DNA from 2 places in the Serratia sp. Nf2 genome. Region 2 is predicted to be linked to the other one. Evidence: predicted binding sites of a transcription regulator. Region 2 holds the regulator's gene; the other holds the start of a gene.
The links. Region 2 encodes Fur, which represses iron uptake genes when iron is present. Its sites were predicted from a motif close to ATAATAATGAGAACNACTATCAA; they were not measured.
Positions count from the first base shown of each region.

Region 1: the regulator Fur is predicted to act here: its motif matches at 4,189-4,211, upstream of fepD (Fe(3+)-siderophore ABC transporter permease).

Region 1 is NZ_PYTW01000008.1:50,372-57,837, reverse strand. It holds gene C9411_RS17610 (formate/nitrite transporter family protein) at 1-435, shown strand, start outside; gene gltX (glutamate--tRNA ligase) at 511-1,926, opposite strand; tRNA gene C9411_RS17600 (tRNA-Val) at 2,221-2,296, shown strand; tRNA gene C9411_RS17595 (tRNA-Val) at 2,327-2,402, shown strand; tRNA gene C9411_RS17590 (tRNA-Val) at 2,441-2,516, shown strand; tRNA gene C9411_RS17585 (tRNA-Lys) at 2,524-2,599, shown strand; RNA gene C9411_RS17580 (RtT sRNA) at 2,674-2,797, shown strand; gene fepB (Fe2+-enterobactin ABC transporter substrate-binding protein) at 3,005-4,012, shown strand; gene fepD (Fe(3+)-siderophore ABC transporter permease) at 4,227-5,282, shown strand; gene fepG (iron-enterobactin ABC transporter permease) at 5,282-6,319, shown strand; gene C9411_RS17560 (ABC transporter ATP-binding protein) at 6,337-7,143, shown strand; gene C9411_RS17555 (ABC transporter substrate-binding protein) at 7,172-7,466, opposite strand, start outside.
Region 2 is NZ_PYTW01000005.1:318,012-325,477, reverse strand. It holds gene pgm (phosphoglucomutase (alpha-D-glucose-1,6-bisphosphate-dependent)) at 1-625, opposite strand, end outside; gene seqA (replication initiation negative regulator SeqA) at 703-1,245, opposite strand; gene ybfF (esterase) at 1,470-2,243, shown strand; gene ybfE (LexA regulated protein) at 2,500-2,787, shown strand; gene fldA (flavodoxin FldA) at 3,052-3,591, shown strand; gene fur (ferric iron uptake transcriptional regulator) at 3,921-4,367, shown strand; gene C9411_RS13890 (beta-N-acetylhexosaminidase) at 4,613-7,270, opposite strand; gene chiQ (ChiQ/YbfN family lipoprotein) at 7,284-7,466, opposite strand, start outside.

The DNA of each region.
Region 1 (7,466 bases), on a different contig from region 2:
GCCGGCAGCCTGGCCGTCGCCTACTTCTTCGGTCATTTGCTGGGCCTGACCGAAGGCGCGTTCTTGCATAAGACGCTGGCGATCGCGCAGGCCAAAGTGGATGCAGACTTCCTGCACGCCTTCATTTCCGGCGTCGGCTGCAACTGGCTGGTGTGCCTGGCGGTGTGGTTAGCCTTCGCCAGCAAGGATGTGCCGGGCAAAGTGATCGGCATGTGGTTCCCGGTCATGGCTTTTGTCGCCATCGGCTTCCAGCACGTGGTGGCGAATATGTTCATCATCCCGGCGGCCATCTTTGCCGGCGGCATAGGCTGGGAGCAGTATTTGCCCAATTTCGTCGCGGTATTTCTCGGCAACGCGCTGGGCGGCGCCGTTTTTGTCGGGCTGATGTATTTCCTCGCCTACCGCCCGGGTTTGCCGGCCGGCGAGCAAGCCTGACACACCGCCATGGAAAAAGCCCCGGGATCGCTCCACGGGGCTTTTTCATTTATGGCGTCTGGCGTCTCAGCCTAATCAGGCTTGCGCTTCGCGCTCGGCGATGTAAGCCAGCGCCATATCGATACGCTGCAGCGAACGCTTCTGGCCGATCGCATGCACGGTCACGTCCATGCCCGGCGACTGGCCGGCGCCGGTCACCGCGACGCGCAGCGGCATGCCGACTTTACCCATGCCGACGCCCAGCTCATCCGCCGTGCCCTGAATGGCGTCGTGCACATTTTCCGGCGTCCAGACGGTGATGGCGGCCAGCTTGGCGCGCACGGTTTCCAACGGCTGACGCGCCACCGGGCGCAGGTGCTTCTTGGCCGCGTCTGCGTCGAACTCGCTGAAGTCTTCGTAGAAGTAACGGCAGGACTCCGCCATCTCTTTCAGCGTCTTGCAACGCTCGCCCAGCAGCTTGACGAGGTCTTTCAGTTCCGGGCCGTTGCGGGTTTCAAGGCCCAGTTGCTCAACGTGCCATGCCAGATGCACCGCCACTTCTTCCGCCGGCATATGGTTGATGTAGTGGTGGTTCAGCCACTGCAGCTTCTCGGTGTTGAACGCGCTGGCGGATTTGTTGATCGCTTCCAGCGTGAAGAACTCTTTCATCTCATCGATGGAGAAGATCTCCTGATCGCCGTGGGACCAGCCCAGACGCACCAGGTAGTTCAGCAGCGCCTGCGGCAGATAGCCGTCGTCGCGGTACTGCATAACGCCCACCGCGCCGTGACGCTTGGACAGCTTTTTGCCGTCGTCGCCGAGGATCATCGACACGTGCGCGTATTCCGGCACCGGCGCGCCCAGCGCTTTGAGAATGTTGATCTGGCGCGGGGTGTTGTTGATGTGGTCTTCGCCGCGGATCACATGGGTGATTTCCATGTCCCAGTCATCGACGACGACGCAGAAGTTATAGGTTGGCGAACCGTCGGTGCGGCGGATGATCAGATCGTCCAGTTCCTGGTTGCTGAATTCGATCGGGCCGCGAATTTTGTCGTCGAAGATCACCGAGCCTTCCTGCGGGTTGCGGAAGCGCACCACGTGCGGCTCGTCGTCGGTGTGGCTGCACTGACTGTCGCGGCAGTGGCCGTCGTAACGCGGCTTCTCGCCGTTTTCCATCTGCTTCTCGCGCAGCGCTTCCAGACGTTCCTTGGAGCAATAGCATTTATAGGCCGTGCCCTGCTCCAGCATCTCGTCGATGACCGCGTTGTAACGATCGAAACGCTTGGTCTGGAAATACGGGCCTTCATCCCAATCCAGGTTCAACCAGTTCATGCCATCCATAATTGCGTCGATCGCGTCCTGGGTAGAGCGTTCCAAATCGGTATCTTCGATACGCAGAACGAACTCACCGCCCGCATGGCGGCTGAACAACCAAGAGTAAAGTGCGGTACGCGCGCCGCCGACGTGAAGATAGCCGGTCGGGCTCGGTGCAAAACGGGTTTTGATTTTCATTGGGTTCACTGCCTTATTACGCAACGCGTGTCGGCCGTTGCCGACGATTGCTCGGAATTGAAAAAAGAGTGGGCGACATTGTATCACCACGCGCTAATTCCTCAACGCCGACACGATATTGCGCCGGTCTATTTCGCCCGTTTTGCGGCGAGTTTCGCATAGCGTTGCACAAAGAATCGGCGCCGTTGCCGATAATTATCGCGCCCTGCCTAAATTTGCGGCGAACGATTGAAATCATTTTAAAAACCGTTGACTCACTTTGAACTATCCCTATAATGCGACTCCAACAAGACGGGGCGATTAGCTCAGTTGGTAGAGCATCTCCTTTACACGGAGGGGGTCGGCGGTTCGAGCCCGTCATCGCCCACCATCTTGTTGAGAAAAAAATGAGAACGAATGAGGGTGATTAGCTCAGTTGGTAGAGCATCTCCTTTACACGGAGGGGGTCGGCGGTTCGAGCCCGTCATCACCCACCATCATTCTCTCGTTTAGCAGTACCTGGAAGTCCTGAAGTGGGTGATTAGCTCAGTTGGTAGAGCATCTCCTTTACACGGAGGGGGTCAGCGGTTCGAGCCCGTCATCACCCACCACTTCTGCGGGTCGTTAGCTCAGTTGGTAGAGCAGTTGACTTTTAATCAATTGGTCGCAGGTTCGAATCCTGCACGACCCACCAATTCAGAAAAAAGCGCCTTTTGGCGCTTTTTTCGTTTCTGCGCCATCCGACTCTGACTTCATCTCTCGCCGGCATAGTTTACCGAGTCGAGCAGGATGAAGAACCGGAGAGGTTCGAGCATCGCGCAGCGATACGACAACGCGCAGCGTTGCCCGCAGGGTGAGGCCACTGGCCGAATCAATCCTGCACGACCCACCCATTCAGAAAAAAGCGCCTTTGGGCGCTTTTTTCGTTTCTGCCGCACTCACTTTCCCTTTAGCCTTATTCTCACTTTATTCGCCACGCGCTGAGATACGAATGGTTATCATTTTGGCGGCTTGAATGGTAAATTAGCGGGCATCCACCACGCAGCCAATCCGCCGCCGGATTGATACGCCTTAGTTCAAGGAAAGAAAGAGCCCGCTCATGACCCTATCCTTACGCCAGCTGTTCATTGCATTTATCGCCACTTCAAGCCTGCTGCTCAGCGGCTGCGGCCCGGACGACAAGAACGACGGGCAGAAACCGTCCCCCCCCGCTGCCGACAGCAGTTGGCCGCGCACCATCGACAGCGCCAAAGGGAAGTTCACGCTGGAAAAACCGCCGCAGCGCATCGTGTCCACCAGCGTCACCATCACCGGCACGCTGCTGGCGATCGACGCCCCGGTGGTCGCCAGCGCCGCTACCAGCCCAAATCCCCTGGTGGCCGATAAACAAGGCTTCTTTACCCAGTGGAGCGAGGTGGCCAAACAGCGCCACGTCGAACGGCTGTACCAGGTGGAGCCCAATGCCGAAGCCGTCGCCGCCGCCGCGCCCGACTTGATCGTCGTCGCCGCCACCGGCGGGGATTCGGCGCTGAAACTGTATGACCAGCTGTCCGCCATTGCGCCGACGCTGGTGCTCGATTATGGCGACAAGAGCTGGCAGCAGCTGGCCAGCGAGCTCGGCGAGATCACCGGTCACGAAGCCGGCGCCAAACAGGCGGAAGATCGTTTCGAACAGCGCGTGGAGCAAGTGAAGCAGGCGATCACGTTGCCGCCGCAGCCGACCACCCCGCTGGTGTATGCCGACAACGGCCGCGAGGCCATGCTGTGGACACCGGGTTCCGCCCAGGGCAAGCTGCTGACCCAGCTCGGCTTCCAACTGGCTACCCCGCCGGAAAGCGCCAAAGGCAACGCCAGCATGGGTAAACGCCATGACATCATCCAGATCTCCGGCGAAAAAATGGCCGAAGGCCTGAACGGCAAAACGCTGATCCTGTTCGCCACCAATGAGCGCAAAGTGCAAGAGGTGCTGGCCAACCCGTTCCTCAAACATCTGGAACCGGTGGAACAGCGGCACGTCTACGCCGTCGGCAACGACACCTTCCGTCTCGATTACTACAGCGCCACCAACATGCTGAACCAAATCGAACGGCTGTTCAAAAAGCCCTGAACCACGCCGTCGGCAGGTCAGCCTCCTGCCGACGTTTGCCATAAACAGGGCAATCGTTCACATTCAATCAATTGAAATATCAATAGTTATTAACATCGTCAACGCACCTGCGCCACCAACCGGCGGGTGCATGCGGGCGTAAACTCGTGCTACTATTAGCGCCCGCATGAACGCAAATAACAATGAGAATAAAAATCATACAGGAGTTACCGGTGTGAACGTACCCACTCCGACTGAGCGGACGCTTTCGTCCGCACCGCACGCAGCTTACGCCAGTGGCTTCAAACGCATCGCCGGGTTCGGTATCGGCTTGGCGCTGTTGCTGCTGTGCATCATTGCCAGCCTGATGCTGGGTTCCAAAGCCATCCCCTTCCATACCGTCTGGCTCAGCCTGCAGGGCGCCGCGAGCGGTTCCGACAGCACCATCATTCTCAACGCCCGGGTGCCCCGTACGCTGGCAGGCATTTTGGCCGGCATGGCGCTCGGCGCCGCCGGCGCGCTGATTCAGGCGTTGACGCGTAATCCGCTGGCCGATCCCGGCGTGCTCGGCATCAACGCCGGCGCCAGCTTCGCCGTGGTCATCGGCATCATGTTTTTCGGCGCGGCCACCACTGAAAGCTATATGGCCTATGCCTTCGTCGGCGCTGCCCTCACCACCCTGCTGGTCTACCTGATCGGCACGCTGGCGGGCGGGCGCATCAACCCGGTGCGGCTGACGCTGGCCGGCGTGGCGATCGGCGCGGTGCTGATCGGCATCACCACCGGGCTGTCGCTGATCGATCCGCAAACCTTCGACCAACTGCGCTTCTGGCAGGCCGGCACGCTGGATATCCGCACGCTGTCCACGCTGCCGGTTACCGCCCCCGCCATTTTGCTCGGCTGCCTGCTGACGCTGCTCATCGCCCGGCCGCTGAATACCATCGGTATGGGAGAAGATCTGGCTATCGCGCTCGGCGCGCGCGTGGTGCTGACTCAGGTCGTCGCGGTGATCGCCATCACGCTGCTGTGCGGCGCGGCAACCGCCACCGTCGGTCCAATCAGTTTCATCGGCCTGATGGTGCCGCATATCGCCCGCTGGTGGGTCGGCCCCGATCAGCGCTGGATCCTGCCCTACTCCATGCTGCTGGCGCCGATTTTACTGCTGTGCGCCGACGTGGTCGGCCGCCTGCTGGCGGCCGGTGAACTGCGGGTTTCTATCGTGGCGGCCTTCATCGGCGCGCCGGTGCTGATCTGGCTGGTGCGCCGCAAGAAAACGCTGGGGGGTCTGTGATGAGTCTGCCGCACACGCTGCATATCGGCCGCCCGGACGGCGTCATCAACTGGCGCGTGCCGCTGCGCCTGCTGTTGGTCAATCTTTCGTTGCTGGCGTTGTGCCTGGCGATGGCCGTTGCCGCGCTGTGCTACGGCACGCTGCAGCTTTCGCTGGAACAGGTCTTTGCCGCGCTTAGCGGCGAGGCGCCGAAAAACCTGGTCACCGTGGTCACCCAATGGCGCATGCCGCGTATCGCCATGGCGCTGTTGTTAGGTGCCGCGCTCGGCATGAGCGGCGCCATCTTCCAGTCGATTATCCGCAACCCGCTCGGCAGCCCAGACGTGATTGGCTTTAACATGGGGGCTTATACCGGCGCGCTGATCGCCATCACCCTGTTCAACGGCGGCTATTACTACATCGCCGGCGGTGCGCTGGCCGGCGGCATTCTCGCCGCGCTGGCCATCTATCTGCTGGCCTGGCGGCAAGGCATCGCCGGCTTCCGGCTGATCATCGTCGGCATCGCCATCAGCGCGGTGCTGGTCTCCACCAATACCTGGCTGATCATCACCGCCTCGCTCGAGCGCGCCATGGACGCCGCCATGTGGCAGGCCGGTTCGCTCAACGGCATGACCTGGCAGAAAGCCCAGCCCGCCACGGCGTTCATCGTGCTGGCGGCCGCGGCCGCGCTGCTGATGGGCAAACGGCTGCAGCTGTTGGAAATGGGCGATGATACGGCGCGCGCACTGGGCGTGAACGCCGAAGGCAGCCGGCTGTGGCTGATGCTGTTCGGCGTCACCCTCACCGCCGCCGTCACCGCCACCGCCGGGCCGATTTCCTTTATCGCGCTGGCGGCGCCGCAGATCGCCCGCCGCCTGGCCGGACAATCCTCGGTCACCCTGACGTCCTCGGCGCTGATGGGCGCGACGCTGCTGCTCGGCGCCGACGTGGTGTCCCAACATCTTTTTGCGCCGATCCAACTGCCGGTCGGAGTCGTGACCGTCTGCATCGGCGGCCTGTACCTGATTTGGCTGCTCATCCGTGAGGCCCGCAGATAATGAAAAGTGATAACGCCATGAGCCACCGCCTGCACGCCTCGCACCTGAAGCTGGGCTACGACAATAAAATCATCGCTGACGATCTGAGCGTGGCGATCCCCGACGGCGCCTTCACGGTGATCGTCGGGCCGAACGCCTGCGGCAAATCGACGCTGCTGCGCGCCCTGTGCCGCCTGCTGAAGCCCAGCGCCGGCGAGGTGATGCTGGACGGCAAGAATATCAGCAACTTCGCCACCAAGGCGCTGGCGCGCGAGCTTGGCCTGCTGCCGCAAACCTCGATCGCACCGGACAGCATTACCGTGGCAGACCTGGTGTCGCGCGGCCGCTATCCGCACCAAAGCCTGCTGAAACAGTGGACGCAGGCCGACAAACAGGCGGTGGAAGCCGCCATGGCGGCCACCAACGTCAGCCAGTTGGCGGATCGCAGCGTCGACGAGCTGTCCGGCGGGCAGCGCCAGCGCGTCTGGGTGGCGATGGCGTTGGCGCAGCAAACGCCGCTGCTGCTGCTGGATGAACCGACCACCTATCTGGACATCGCGCACCAAATCGAGCTGCTGGATCTGTTCCGCCAGCTCAACCGCGAGCACGGCCAAACCCTCATCGCGGTGCTGCACGATCTCAACCACGCCTGCCGCTATGCCGATCACATCATCGCCATGCGCGACGGCAAGATCGTGGCGGAGGGGAACCCGGCGGAAATCATCACCGCCGAGCTGGTGGAACGGGTGTTCGGCATGCCGTGTATGATCATCGACGATCCGCTGTCCCACACGCCGCTGGTGATCCCGCGCGGCCGCTACCACTGCGACGCGCCGCAGGCATGAAAAAGGCCGGGGTAACCCGGCCTTTTCGTTACTTCTCCAGCGACACCTGCTTGAAGATGTGTTTGCCGAACGGGTCTATTTCGTAGCCTTTCACTTCCTTGCGCACCGGTTCGAAAATGGTCGAGTGCGCGATCATCAGCGCCGGCATCTGATCGTGCATCATCACCTGCGCCTGCTGGTACATCGCCACCCGCTTGGCGTGATCGTTCTCCTCGCGCGCCTGCAGGATCAGCTGGTCGAACGGTTTGTAGCACCATTTCGCCGAGTTGGAGCCGCCGAGCGAAGCGCAGGTGAACAGCGGGCCGAAGAAGTTGTCCGGATCG
Region 2 (7,466 bases):
GCACCAGATCTTTGGCATGCAGGTGGCCGCTGTTCCAGGCCTTGTCCAGCGACTGACGCTGAACGCCTTTCAGCTGCTGCGCCAGCAGTTCGTTGGCACGCTTTTCGATCACCGACGTCAGGTTGGTGTCGGCCGGGCCACCGTTCGGCGGGTTGTACTTGATGCCGCCGTCTTCCGGTGGGTTATGGGACGGCGTAATGACGATGCCATCGGCCTGCGCGCCGCCGCGGCGGTTGTGGCACAGAATGGCGTGCGATACCGCCGGCGTTGGCGTGAAGCCGTTGTTTTCCTGCACGATCACATCGACGCCGTTGGCGGTCAGCACTTCCAGCACGGAAATGAAGGCCGGCTCGGACAGCGCATGGGTATCTTTGCCCACGTAGCACGGGCCGGTGGTGCCCTGCTGATGACGAACTTCGGCAATCGCTTGAGCAATGGCGAGGATATGCGCTTCGTTGAAACTGTGGCGCTGCGCGCTGCCACGGTGGCCGGAGGTGCCAAACTTCACCGCGTGTGCGGCATTGCCGGCTTCCGGTTGCAGCACATAGTACTGCGACGTCAGCTGGGCTACGTTGATCAGATCGCTTTGGCGGGCGGGCTGCCCGGCACGTGGATTATTCGCCATCGACATATCTCCCTCATCCCTGTCGGTGACCGGGCAGATACGTCGCGCACGGCCAGCATGACGGGCTGTTCGCTAAATTAGACGGTACCGCAAACTTTCTCGATCAGTTCCGCCGGGAACTGCATCGCCTGCATGATGTGTTCGATCATGCTGCGTTTGCGGCCGGTATTGGTATTGGTGATCACCCAGTAAGGGGTGCCCGGTACATGCTTCGGCTTGGTGTGCGTGCCGTTGGCCAGCAGGGTCTGCTGATCGCCGGCGAAATAGGTGCGGGTACGGCCGGTCAACGCCTCGGTGGCGGCGGCGAAACCGGCGGCATCGAGGGTATACAGCGTGGACAGCACCAGCATGAAACGGTTGACCGCTTTGTTCTGCTCGGCATATTCATCCGACAGCAGCAGCTCACGTACGGCGCGTACGCGATCGCGTGGGCGCTGCGCCGGCGCCGCTTTTTCCAGCTCGACGGACTGCGGTGCACTGGCGGCAGGCAACGCGCGCACCGGCTGCCCGGCGGTGAATTTCAACATGCGGCGTAAAATATCGGACGCGCTTTCACCGATGTGTTGCGTGTGGCTGGCAATATAACGGTAAAGCTCTTCGTCGACTTCAATAGTTTTCATCTTTATCCAATACTGTTTTTTCTACTTAGAACCTGAAGCCAGATCCTGCATTCAAGCCATGGGATTATAAGGTTAAAAGCGCTGGGGCGAACACAACAATGTGCCTCCGGACGGCAAATGCAGACTAATACCTATAGCCGGCACTGCCAAGCCCGCGCCGCGAAAATTCCGCATGATTCATCGTGCGATTCAATCATGATACCCTAATCTGAATCTCTCTCAGTATGAACTTCGCCATGAAATTACATTATCAACTGCTGGCCGCCGAGTCAGACGCGCTGCCGGTGCTGCTGATCCACGGGCTGTTCGGCAATCTGGACAACCTGGGCGTGCTGGCGCGCGATCTGCATAAACAGCACACCGTGATCAAGGTCGATCTGCGCAACCACGGCCTCTCCCCGCGCGCCGACGACATGAACTACCCCGCCATGGCGCAGGATCTGCTGGCGTTGCTCGACGAACTGCAGCTGGAGAAAGCGATCGTCATCGGCCACTCGATGGGCGGCAAAGCGGCGATGGCGCTGACCGCTATCGCGCCCGAGCGCGTCGCCAGGCTGATCGTCATCGACGTCGCGCCGGTGGATTACCAGACCCGCCGCCACGACGAGATTTTCGCCGCGCTGAAGGCCGTCAGCGCCGCCGGCATCACCCAGCGCCAGGCGGCCGCCCAGTTGATGCGCGACTATCTGCAGGAAGAAGGCGTAATCCAGTTCCTGCTTAAGTCCTTCCACAACGGCGAATGGCGCTTCAACCTACCGGTGCTGATCGAACGTTACGAAGACATCACCGGCTGGCAGGATGTGCCGGCCTGGCCGCACCCAACCCTGTTCATTCGCGGCGGCCTGTCGCCGTACGTGCAGGACAGTTACCGTGCAGACATCGCGCGCCAGTTCCCGCAGGCCCGCGCGCACGTCGTCGCCGGCACCGGCCATTGGGTACACGCCGAGAAGCCGGAGGCGGTACTGCGCGCCATCCACCGTTTTCTCGACGAAGCCTGAAAAACCCGCTCATCTGGCGAAAAAACGCGCTAAAGATAACGGCTTAGCGCGTTTAGCCCGCAGTTAGGCATTGTCGCCGCTCCATCTGCTGGGGTAATATGGCGCGCTATAATTTTGCCGCCGCGCCAGCGCGTTCGCGAACGCCGGTTCGGGGGTGAATTTGGGTTAGGGTTTATTGGCCCGAAGTGTGTTAACCGATGCCTCCGGAAGCGTGCGAGCGCTTTTTGATGCAAACTCCCTTGCAGTACCGCTACCTATGGCAAAAGAACAAACGGATCGCACGACGCTGGATCTGTTCGCAGATGAACGCCGTCCGGGGCGCCCGAAAACCAACCCGCTTTCCCGCGATGAACAGCTTAGAATCAATAAGCGCAATCAGTTACGGCGCGATAAAGTGCGTGGATTGCGGCGCGTAGAGCTGAAAATCAACGCGGATGCGGTGGACGCCCTGAACAAACTGGCGGAACAGCGCAACATCAGCCGCAGCGAACTCATCGAGCAGATGCTGTTGGCACAACTGGCGGAAGAACAGCCGGAACATTGATCTCTTCGGCCGCACGCGCGGCGCGGCGTTAAGGACAACGCCGGATCGACCACGCTTTTCTTCATTCTCCGGCATCGCATAAATGCGATAAAACCCCGGCGCCACTTTCTGGCATGATACGCATTTACCGGTAAGAGACTGCGCCTGTCGGCGCCCGCCCCGGAGGCGAAAGGCTCTTGCCATGGCATCATTTTAATCGGCGTCAGCGGCGTCAGTGCCGGCGTCGAGTAATGCAATTACTTGAATTTAAAGGTTATACGCGATATGGCTACTGTAGGCATTTTCTTTGGCAGCGACACTGGCAATACCGAAAACATTGCCAAAATGATCCAGAAAATTCTCCAGAAACAGTTTGGCGACGACGTCTCTGAAGTGCATGACATCGCTAAAAGCAGCAAAGAAGACCTGGAAGGGTTCGATATCCTGCTGCTGGGTATCCCGACCTGGTACTACGGTGAAGCGCAGTGTGACTGGGATGATTTCTTCCCGACGCTGGAAGAAGTCGACTTCAACGGCAAACTGGTGGCGCTGTTCGGCTGCGGCGATCAGGAAGACTACGCGGAATACTTCTGTGACGCGATGGGCACCATCCGCGACATTATCGAACCGCGCGGCGCGGCCATCGTGGGCCACTGGCCGACCAAAGGCTATCACTTCGAGGCCTCCAAGGGCCTGGCGGACGACGACCACTTCATCGGTCTGGCGATCGACGAAGACCGTCAGCCGGAGCTGACCAACGAGCGCGTCGACGCCTGGGTCAAACAGATCGTCGAAGAGCTGAGCCTGGCCGATATCGTCGGCTAAGCCCCGGCACTGGCGAAAGGTTGAACAAAGGCCCTGTAAAGTGCATAGTGTGCCCACAGGGCCGTCATCGGCAGCAGGGATTGCTGCGATAGAAGCTACAGATTTGTAACTTCCCACCCCGTCACGGTAGACTGAGATATCGGTTTATCCCATCCATCAAGGCGTTGCATGCAAAACATGCAATAGTGCAATTATATCTTTGTTAACAACCGGCGGTTTCCATTTAGTACAACCGGTTCTATAATGAGACGCATTAACTCTTTGTGCCGACCGATGCCACAGGCGAGTACGCCTCAACTTGATTAGCATAGTAACAGGACTGAATTCGCATGACCGACAACAACATCGCATTGAAGAAGGCCGGCTTAAAAGTCACGCTTCCGCGACTCAAAATCCTGGAAGTACTGCAAAATCCGGAATGCCATCACGTCAGTGCGGAAGATTTGTACAAAAAACTGATTGATATGGGCGAAGAGATCGGGCTGGCAACGGTTTATCGCGTACTGAACCAGTTTGACGATGCGGGCATTGTGACACGTCACAATTTCGAAGGCGGCAAGTCCGTGTTCGAGCTGACCCAACAACATCACCACGATCACCTGATTTGCCTGGACTGCGGCAAAGTGATCGAATTCAGCGACGAATCCATCGAAGTGCGCCAGCGTGATATCGCCAAGCAGCACGGCATCAAGCTCACTAACCACAGCCTGTACCTGTACGGCCACTGTGAAACCGGTGACTGCCGCGAAGACGAAACGCTGCACGACAAGAAATAAGCCTGACCGGCTATGAAAAACCGCCTCACACCGAGGCGGTTTTTTTATGCCCTCCGTGCAACGGGCAAAAAAATCCCCGGACAAGCCGGGGGAAAATCATGTCATGAAATATCACAATTGCAGCGGCACAGCGACTCCACGTACTCCTCTCACTACAACGTCCGCCCTACGCCGACACGCGCGGGCGAACGCATTCCCCCTTCGTTATACGGCCGCCGCCAGGACAGCAGGCCGTTGCACCGGGCTTAGACCTTTTCGGCGCGGCTGTAGCGTTTGCCGTCCGGGCTGACCGACCGCACCTGAACGTCACCCGAGACCGCCGGCTTGGCCTTGGCGTCATAGCGCTGCCACTGCTTGCCGCCGTCGGTGGAGTACTCGATGCCCAATCCCGGCAGCGCGATATTCGCCTCCAGCTTGCCGCCCGCTACGCGTGCGCCCGGCACCGGCAGACGGTAAGCGACGCCGCCCTTATCCAGCTTGGCCAGTTCACGCTGACCCAGGATATTGGCGAAGCGCAGCCAGTCTTTCTCCAGCATCTTGGTATCGACAAAGTGGGTTTCCCCGCCTTTGTATTCGCGGCCTGCGCGGTAGTCCTGTTCCCAACCGGCGCGGTGCCAGGCGCGTTCTGCCACCGACAGCGCGCGTGGGAAGATCATGTATTCCATCTGCGGATCGGTGCGCTGGGTTTCGCTCCACAGCTGAGCGGACAGCCCGTAGGCGCCCGGCCACGGCTTGTCGCTCTTGGCGCTGAAGTGGTTGCCGTCGCGGTCGACCGAAGTTTCCGCGTTCTGCGGCATGTTGTCCGGCGCGAAGCTGAACACCTTGCGCTCGTCGCTGAAGCGGGTGCCCCAGTAGTAACCGCGCTCGTCCGGGTTCACCTCGTAAGGGAAGTCCATATAGACGTAGTCCGGGTTGGAAACCACCACTTCATACCCTTTGTTGGCCCAGTCGTTGACGCTATCGAAACCGCCCCAGTACAGGGTATCCCAGAAGTTGACGCCCACGCGCGAGGTGGCGAACGCCTTCGCGTTCTCGGCGTCTTTCAGGCCATCCTGCCAGGCCTGCATTCTGTCGATGCCATGCGCCTTCACCAGCTTGCTGACCTCTTGGCCGAAGTAGCTCGGCAGATGCTCCATGTCGGCCACCTTGCCTTCTTTGATCATCGTCTGGCACACCTGCGACTTGGCCCACGGCTTGTCTTCGTTGCTCTGATCGATGATGCCTTTGCCCGGCTCCGGTTTCGCCTTGTCGGTGTAGCCGGCGCCCAGGCGAATGTTTTTCGCTTCGTCGCCGCCGAAGTGCCAGGTCTTGATCGGCTGGCCGGCCTCTTTATGCATCTGGGCGATCTCGCCGATCACCTTGTCGACAAAACGCTGGGAAGAATCCAGGCACGGGTTCAGGTAGCTCTGGCGGTTAAAGAACTGCACGGAGGTGGTGTTGGAGGTATCGGTCGGATCCACCAGGCGGAATTCGTTGGCCTCCTGCTCTTTCCCGGCGGCATGCAGCTTTTTATAGCGCGCTTCCATCGAGACCACCGCGGCGCGGGCGTGTGCCGGCATGTCGATCTCCGGGATCACTTCAATCTGGCGCGCCTGGGCATATCTGATGATGTCGATATAGTCCTGACGGCTGAAGAAGCCGCCGTAGACGTCCGGCCCTTGGCCGTACTGCGGCAGCAGGCAGGTGGTTTCGCTCAGATCGTGGCAGCGCTGGCCACCGACTTCCGTCAGCTCAGGCAAACCGGGGATCTCGATGCGCCAGCCTTCGTCATCGCTCAGGTGGAAGTGGAATTTGTTGAGCTTGTAGGCCGCCATCTGATCCAGCAGGCGCAGCACCGCGTCCTTCTTATGGAAGTTGCGCGCCACGTCGAGGAAAATGCCGCGATACTGGAAGCGCGGCGCATCGCTGGCGTCCAGCGTGGCAATCTTGCCGCTGCCGTCGCTCGGCACTAACGACAGGATCGACTGCAGCCCGTAGAACACCCCGGCCTGATCGAAGCCGATCACCCGCGTCTCTTTCTTGCCGATTTTCAGCTCATAGGCGCCCGGCACCGCCATCGCGCCTTTAAACTTGCCCGGCTGGATGTCGGTCTTGATTGGATAGCCGTTGGCCTGAACCGGCACGCCCAGCAGCGCGAAGCGCTGGTTGACGACGTCCGCCGCCGGCTTGACCAACGTGCTCAGATCCGGCGATACCCCTTTGCGCAAATCGACGTCCTGCGCGTGAACCTTCACCTGCATCGGCGTCGGCACGATCTGGCCGCGAAGCGCGCCGGCAGGCAGCGTCTGCAAGTCGGCATTGCTGACAAAGCGCGAAGCCGGCGTCATCAGAATGTTTTTGTCGTCCTTGGTGCGCTTCCACTGGTCGCCGGTGAACGGCGCCACGAACTGGTCCAGGTTTTCGGTGTCGGTATTCGCCAGCATTTTCGGCTTGGCGTCGCCGGACGTGGCATACCAGCGCGGCAGGAAGTCGTTTCTGAACAGCTGCCAATACTCGGCGACCACCGGGATTTCCACCGCCTTACCGGCCGGGAAGCCGCTGAATTTGGCGGTCGGCTCCAGCTTGTACAGATCGCCGGTGAGGTGAGCAATCTTGAACTGGTCGTTGTCTACCCGCAGGGTCTGGCGCGGGCTGTGGAAATAGATGACCCAGTCTTTGCCGTCGATCGCCTGGCCGTCGTTGCTGAGGGTGAATAACACCCGGTTGCATGAGGCCCAGTCGGCGCCCAGCGCCGCGCAATCCACGCCGTTTTCACCGGCGCGGTTATCCAGCATTTTTACGTTCAGCTTCAGCTGGCTCAGCTGATCCACCCGCTGTTGATCGGCCATGGCGTTTCCCATGCCGCCCAGGAATCCCATCGTTGCCGTCAACGCGGCTAATGCGCTCAGTTTGAATGCGTTCATGTTCTTGTCCTTCTTAATTATTGTTATCGCGAATTTCTTGCCACAGCTTGCCGCACTTGGCGTCGTAAGCCTGACCGTTACCGCTGTGCACCGCCATAATGCAGTTCTGATAATCCATCACCCGCACCGTTTCCTGCGCGGCGAACTGCTGGTGCTGCTTCTCTTGTTTCAACACGTTCAGCACCGCCTTGCAGGG